Regions from separate parts of the Streptomyces sp. NPDC058195 genome, predicted to be linked through region 3. Evidence: predicted binding sites of a transcription regulator. Region 3 holds the regulator's gene; each other region holds the start of a gene.
The links. Region 3 encodes HrcA, which represses chaperone genes, less so after heat shock. Its sites were predicted from a motif close to TTNGCACTCNGNNNNNCNGAGTGCNAA; they were not measured.
Positions count from the first base shown of each region.

Region 1: a site for HrcA is predicted at 1,116-1,142, ahead of groL (chaperonin GroEL). Genes of this name have one in related genera too.
Region 2: a site for HrcA is predicted at 1,269-1,295, ahead of groES (co-chaperone GroES). Genes of this name have one in related genera too.

Region 1 covers NZ_JBHVVM010000018.1:84,327-86,591, reverse strand. Annotated here, with positions in the region: gene ACFVWY_RS22600 (ubiquitin-like small modifier protein 1) at 1-216, shown strand, start outside; gene ACFVWY_RS22595 (cold-shock protein) at 654-860, shown strand; gene groL (chaperonin GroEL) at 1,304-2,265, shown strand, end outside.
Region 2 covers NZ_JBHVVM010000002.1:417,246-419,510, forward strand. Annotated here, with positions in the region: gene groL (chaperonin GroEL) at 1-713, opposite strand, end outside; gene groES (co-chaperone GroES) at 810-1,118, opposite strand; gene ACFVWY_RS03915 (DUF6234 family protein) at 1,431-1,895, shown strand; gene ACFVWY_RS03920 (polysaccharide deacetylase family protein) at 1,898-2,265, opposite strand, start outside.
Region 3 covers NZ_JBHVVM010000005.1:47,840-50,104, reverse strand. Annotated here, with positions in the region: gene dnaJ (molecular chaperone DnaJ) at 1-303, opposite strand, end outside; gene hrcA (heat-inducible transcriptional repressor HrcA) at 304-1,320, opposite strand; gene ACFVWY_RS08000 (MBL fold metallo-hydrolase) at 1,519-2,253, shown strand.

The DNA.
Region 1 (2,265 bases), on a different contig from region 3:
CCCGCCGAGGGCGCGACCCTCTCCCAGGTGATCGAGTCCCTGGAGCGGAGCCACCCGGGCATCGCCGCCCGTGTCCTGGACGACCAGGGCAAGCTGCGCCGCTTCGTGAACGTGTACGTCAACGACGACGATGTCCGCTTCGAGGACGGCCTGAACACCGCCACGCCGGAGGGCGCCGGTATTTCGATCATCCCGGCTGTGGCGGGCGGCTGCTGACGCCTGTCTGATCGCGCCGCGTTGTCGTTGCGCCGAGTTGTCGAATTGCCCTCTCCGTCATTCAAACGGAGGGGGCAATTCTGCATGGTTGAGCGCGGTAGAGTAGGGGAAGTCCCCCCAGCTGCTCGCGTCAACCGCGTATGAGAATGCGCCCCCTCACGACAAGATGCAGCCAAAGTGCGTGTTCCCCTTGCGGCATAAGTCGCCTTTGCCCGGCCCGACTTGCCCGGGAATCTTCTGAATCGCGTATATCCGGGTGTTCGGTGCTGCCGAGAATTCTCGTCCGATTGACCTGTTGCAGAGGGCAGTTGGGCAGATACATTCAGCCGCGGTCGACGCGTTCCGGCGCACACACCCTCTACCTGTCGGAGGGTGAGTTCTGACCCGGGTCCGCGAAGTGCGGTCCTGCGCAAGGGCCAGTAATAGGGGAGTTAGGCATGGCTCAGGGCACCGTCAAGTGGTTCAACGCGGAGAAGGGGTACGGCTTCATCGCGGTCGACGGTGGTGCGGATGTTTTCGTCCACTACAGCGCGATCCAGATGGACGGGTACCGCACCCTTGAAGAGGGTCAGCGAGTTGAGTTCGAGATCTCGCAGGGCCAGAAGGGGCCGCAGGCAGACATGGTCAAGCTCGCCGTCGGCTGAGTTCGAGCGGTCGGCCAACGACACCACTCACGCACTGAGGGCCCGTACCCATGAGGTACGGGCCCTCAGCGCGTCCCGTGACGCCCCGGCACACCGCGCGTGACGCCGTCCGGCGCACCCGTCCGTGGTGCGTCCGGCACGCGCCTGCGACGCGCCTTGCGTACGACCTGCGACGCGCCCTGTGTACGGCCTGTGGTGCGCCCCGCGGACGGCCTGTGGCGCGTCCGGCGCACTGTCCACATCCCGAGGGGGACGCTTGCACTCTCGGGGGTCGAGTGCTAATCATTGGCGTTAGCACTCTCCAGGTGAGAGTGACAGAACTTGGACCGGGCCGGTGAGGCCCGCAGGCCGGTGGGGCAAGGAACCACCAGGCACGCAGGCCGTCCGTCGCGGGCGCCATCCGGTCCGGAGAAATCCACCCCTGTCCGGGAGGACCACTTCACATGGCCAAGATCATCGCGTTCGACGAGGAGGCCCGGCGCGGTCTCGAGCGCGGCATGAACCAGCTCGCCGACGCCGTCAAGGTCACCCTTGGCCCCAAGGGTCGCAACGTCGTCCTTGAGAAGAAGTGGGGCGCCCCCACGATCACCAACGATGGTGTCTCCATCGCCAAGGAGATCGAGCTGGAGGACCCGTACGAGAAGATCGGTGCGGAGCTGGTCAAGGAGGTCGCCAAGAAGACGGACGACGTCGCCGGCGACGGTACGACCACCGCCACCGTTCTCGCCCAGGCGCTCGTCCGCGAGGGTCTGCGCAACGTCGCCGCGGGTGCCAACCCGATGGCGCTCAAGCGGGGCATCGAGAAGGCCGTCGAGGCCGTCTCCGCCGCTCTCCTGGAGCAGGCCAAGGACGTGGAGACCAAGGAGCAGATCGCTTCGACGGCCTCCATCTCCGCTGCCGACACCCAGATCGGCGAGCTCATCGCCGAGGCCATGGACAAGGTCGGCAAGGAAGGCGTCATCACCGTCGAGGAGTCCCAGACCTTCGGTCTGGAGCTGGAGCTCACCGAGGGTATGCGCTTCGACAAGGGCTACATCTCGGCGTACTTCGCCACCGACATGGAGCGTATGGAGGCGTCGCTCGACGACCCGTACATCCTGATCGTCAACTCGAAGATCAGCAACGTGAAGGACCTCCTTCCGCTGCTGGAGAAGGTCATGCAGTCCGGCAAGCCGCTGCTGATCATCGCCGAGGACGTCGAGGGCGAGGCCCTGTCGACCCTGGTCGTCAACAAGATCCGTGGCACCTTCAAGTCCGTCGCCGTCAAGGCCCCGGGCTTCGGTGACCGCCGCAAGGCCATGCTCGGTGACATCGCCATCCTCACCGGTGGCCAGGTCATCTCCGAGGAGGTCGGCCTCAAGCTGGAGAACGCCGGTCTCGACCTGCTCGGCCGCGCCCGCAAGGT
Region 2 (2,265 bases), on a different contig from region 3:
ACCTTCTCCAGCAGCGGGAGCAGCTCCTGGATGGAGCCGATCTTGCCCTGGTGGACGAGGATGTACGGGTCGTCGAGGACGGCCTCCATACGCTCCTGGTCGGTCACCATGTACGGGGACAGGTAGCCCTTGTCGAAGGCCATGCCCTCGGTGAAGTCGAGGTCCAGACCGAAGGTGTTGGACTCCTCGACGGTGATGACGCCGTCCTTGCCGACCTTGTCCATCGCGTCCGCGATGAGCTCGCCGACCTGCGGGTCCTGCGCGGAGAGCGCGGCCACGGCGGCGATGTCGGTCTTGTCCTCGATCGGGCGGGCGGTCGCGAGGAGTTCCTCGGACACGGCCTTGACCGCGGCGTCGATGCCCTTCTTCAGGGAGGCCGGGGAGGCACCGGCGGCGACGTTGCGCAGGCCCTCGCGGACGAGCGCCTGGGCCAGGACGGTGGCGGTGGTGGTGCCGTCACCCGCGACGTCGTTGGTCTTGGTGGCGACCTCCTTCACCAGCTGGGCACCGAGGTTCTCGTACGGGTCGTCGAGCTCGACCTCGCGCGCGATGGTGACACCGTCGTTGGTGATGGTGGGGGCACCGAACTTCTTGTCGATGACGACGTTGCGGCCCTTGGGGCCGATCGTCACCTTGACCGTGTCGGCAAGCTTGTTGACGCCGCGCTCAAGGGCGCGACGGGCGTCCTCGTCGAACTTCAGGATCTTCGCCATGGGAGCTGAGCTTTCCTCTCGAACGAACCGCGCCCCCGGCCACCCGGCTGGTTATCGCAGGGGGGCCAGGGGCGCAGCACAGAAAACGTGGGTGAATTACTTCTCGATGATCGCGAGCACGTCGCGAGCCGAGAGGACGAGGTACTCCTCGCCGCTGTACTTCACCTCGGTGCCGCCGTACTTGCTGTAGAGCACGACGTCGCCGGTCTTGACGTCGAGCGGAAGACGCTCGCCGTTCTCGAAGCGGCCCGGACCCACGGCCAGGACGACGCCCTCCTGGGGCTTCTCCTTGGCGGTGTCCGGAATGACCAGGCCGGAGGCCGTGGTCTGCTCGGCGTCGAGCGGCTGGACCACAATGCGGTCCTCGAGCGGCTTGATCGCAACCTTGGAGCTGGCGGTCGACACGATCCGGTCTCCCCCTTCGGAGATCTCACGGGGTAACAGTCTTGGGTGGCGACCAGGCCGATCCGTCGTCGCGGGTGCCGGACCTGCCAGTCGCGCAGTGGTGTTGGCACTCTCCAGTGGTGAGTGCCAGAAGTGAGACTATGACCGCGATTAGCACTCGGTCAAGCGGAGTGCCAATTCGAGCGATCGTGGCGTCGTCGGACCGGGCCCGGCCGGGGCCGGTCCGACGCCCGGACAGCAGTCCGGACAACAGCCCGGACACCATGAGGGCAACGTACGGACGGACCGGACCGTTCCGTACGACCGTGGGGCGTGACCGATTCCCCTCCTGCCCCGGGAACGCACCGCCCGGCCTCGGTGAACGGCTGCCTCGATGCGGCGCCCGGGCTGGCGCTCCTCCTCCTGGAGGGGGCGGTCTGCGCGGTCGTCCTCCTCCCGTCGGCCCTCTCGCGTTCCGGCCCCGGCGCTCCGGAGCCGGAACGGGCAGAACCGCCGCCGGTGTTCTGGCCCCCCGTCCTCGTGTCCGGCGCCTCCGGCGCGGTGACCCTCCTGTTCGCCGTCGTCCTGACGCGCAGCCGCTGGCCCCTGGCGGGCAGGACGCAACTGGTGGCCGTGCCGGCGCTGAGCGCGATGGCGGTCCCGAGCGGCGCCGAGGACGCTGGCCGCGCGCGTCCGCCCGTCGCGCCCGCGCCCTCGCACATGGACGGCCCGGGGCACCGCGGCCACCCGTACCTCGGCGGCGGGAACAGCCGCGGGCGCCCCGGCTCACGCGGCTGACGTCATACGTAGTCCTCCAGCCGGGCCACGGCGTAGCCCCGCTCGGTGACGGTTCTCATGACGGTCCGCACCAGGTCGGTCATGCTGCCGCCCCACGCGGCCCGGCCCCGGAAGTGGGTGAGGATGATGTCGCCCGGATGCAGGTCCCGGTCCGCCTCGCGCCACTCCATGCGGTCCGGGAAGGCCTCGGCACTCCACAGCGGCACGGCCTTGATCCCGCAGGACCGCGCGGCCCGGAGCGTGTCGCCGTCGTAGTTGCCGTACGGCGGGCGGAAGAGGCGGGGCCGTTTCCCGGACCACTCCTCCACGGCGTCCTGCTGACCGCAGATCTCGCGCCGCTGCTCGTCATACGAAAGGCCGGGCAGGTACG
Region 3 (2,265 bases):
CGACGTACCGAAGAACGCGTCCATGATGTCGGAGAAGTTGCCGAAGCCGCCCTGTCCGAAACCGCCCGCGCCACCGCCGCCGGAGGCGGACAGCGGGTCGCCGCCGAGGTCGTAGACCTGCTTCTTCTGCGGGTCCGACAGCACCTCGTAGGCGGCGTTGATCTCCTTGAACCGCTCCTGGGTCTTCGGATCGGGGTTCACATCCGGGTGCAGCTCACGGGCGAGCCGCCGGAATGCCTTCTTGATCTCGTCCTGCGATGCGTCGCGGCGTACGCCGAGTACGGCGTAGTAGTCCGTGGCCACTTACGACTCCGCCAGGATCTGTCCGACGTAACGTGCCACTGCGCGTACCGCTCCCATCGTTCCGGGGTAGTCCATGCGGGTCGGTCCGACCACGCCGAGTTTGGCGACTGCCTCGTCGCCCGAACCGTAGCCGACCGCGACGACGGACGTGGAGTTGAGCCCTTCGTGGGCGTTCTCGTGCCCGATGCGTACGGTCATGCCCGAGTCCTTGGCCTCGCCGAGCAGCTTCAGCAGCACGACCTGCTCCTCCAGCGCCTCCAGCACCGGCCGGATCATCACGGGGAAGTCGTGCCCGAAGCGCGTGAGGTTGGAGGTGCCGCCGATCATCAGCCGCTCCTCCGTCTCCTCGACGAGGGTTTCGAGCAGGGTGGAGAGCACCGTGGACACGGTGCCCCGGTCCTCGCTCTCGAAGGATTCCGGCAGATCCTGCACCAGCTGCGGAACATCCGTGAACCGGCGTCCGACGACCCGGCTGTTGAGCCGGGCCCGCAGGTCGGCGAGAGAGGTCTCGCCGAACGGCGCGGGGCAGTCGATCATGCGCTGTTCGACCCGGCCGGTGTCCGTGATGAGCACGAGCATCAGCCGGGCGGACGCCAGCGACAGCAGCTCCACGTGCCGCACCGTCGACCGGGTCAGCGAGGGGTACTGCACGATGGCGACCTGCCGGGTCAGCTGCGCGAGCAGCCGTACGGTGCGGCCCACCACGTCGTCGAGGTCGACCGCTCCGTCGAGGAAATTGTGGATCGCGCGGCGCTCCGGCGACGAGAGGGGCTTGACCCCCGCGAGCCGGTCGACGAAGAGCCGGTAGCCCTTGTCCGTCGGGATGCGTCCGGCACTGGTGTGGGGCTGGGCGATGAAGCCCTCGTCCTCCAGCACGGCCATGTCGTTGCGGACGGTCGCCGGGGAGACCCCCAGCTTGTGCCGCTCGGTGAGCGCCTTGGAGCCGACCGGCTCCTCCGTACCGACATAGTCCTGGACGATGGCGCGGAGCACTTCGAGTCTGCGTTCACTGAGCATCGCGCACACCTCCAGCTGTGTTTCCTCGGTGGTTCTCGGGCCGTTCCTGTGCCTCTGCCCAGGAATCCTCCTGGCACTCTGTCATCCCGAGTGCCAGCAATCCCCCGCCAGTGTACGGCGGCCGAGTGGGGGCCTAGCAAGGGCGACCGGCCAGGCCGTCACGAGACCCCGCAGGTGTTTTGCCGGTAGCGTCGCGGTATGGACGCCTCTTGGGAAGAGTTCGGGTGGGAGCGCGTCGGTCCCGGAGTGGGCCGCCGGCGCCTTCCCGGGTGGGACGCGACGGTCGCGCTGGTGGCCGGGGCGGACGGGGCGCTGCTCTTCGACACCGGCTCGACGCTCCGCGAGGGCGCCGAGGTGCGGAGGCAGGCCGAGGCGCTGCTGGGCCGCAGGGTGACGCATATCGCACTCAGCCACCCGCACTTCGACCATGTGTTCGGTACCGCCGCGTTCTCCGGTGCCGAGGTGTACGGGGCGGCCGGTCTGGCGGAGTTCCTGAGGAAGGACGGGGCCGCGGGGCTGCGCGCCTCGGCGGTGCGCCACGGGGTGGCGGAGCGTGACGCGGCGGAGGCGGCCGACGCGCTGGTGGTGCCGAAGCACCAGGTGTGCGGCGAGTGGACGATCGGCCTGGGCGGCGGGCGCGAGGTGGTGCTGGCCGACGTCGGCCCCGCGCACAGCGGTCACGACCTGGTGGCGGTCGTCCCCGGTTCGTCCGGCTCCCCCGCGGTCGTGCTCTGCGGCGACCTGGTGGAGGAGTCCGGCGAGCCGCAGGCGGGCGAGGACGCGCATCCGGCCCGCTGGCCGGCGGCGCTGGACCGGCTGCTGGCGCTGGGCGGCGGGGACGCGGTGTACGTGCCGGGGCACGGGGCCCTGGTGGACGCCGCCTTCGTACGGGAACAGCGACGGCGACTGGCCGGACTCTTCGGCGTGTCGTGACCCCGGGGCGCC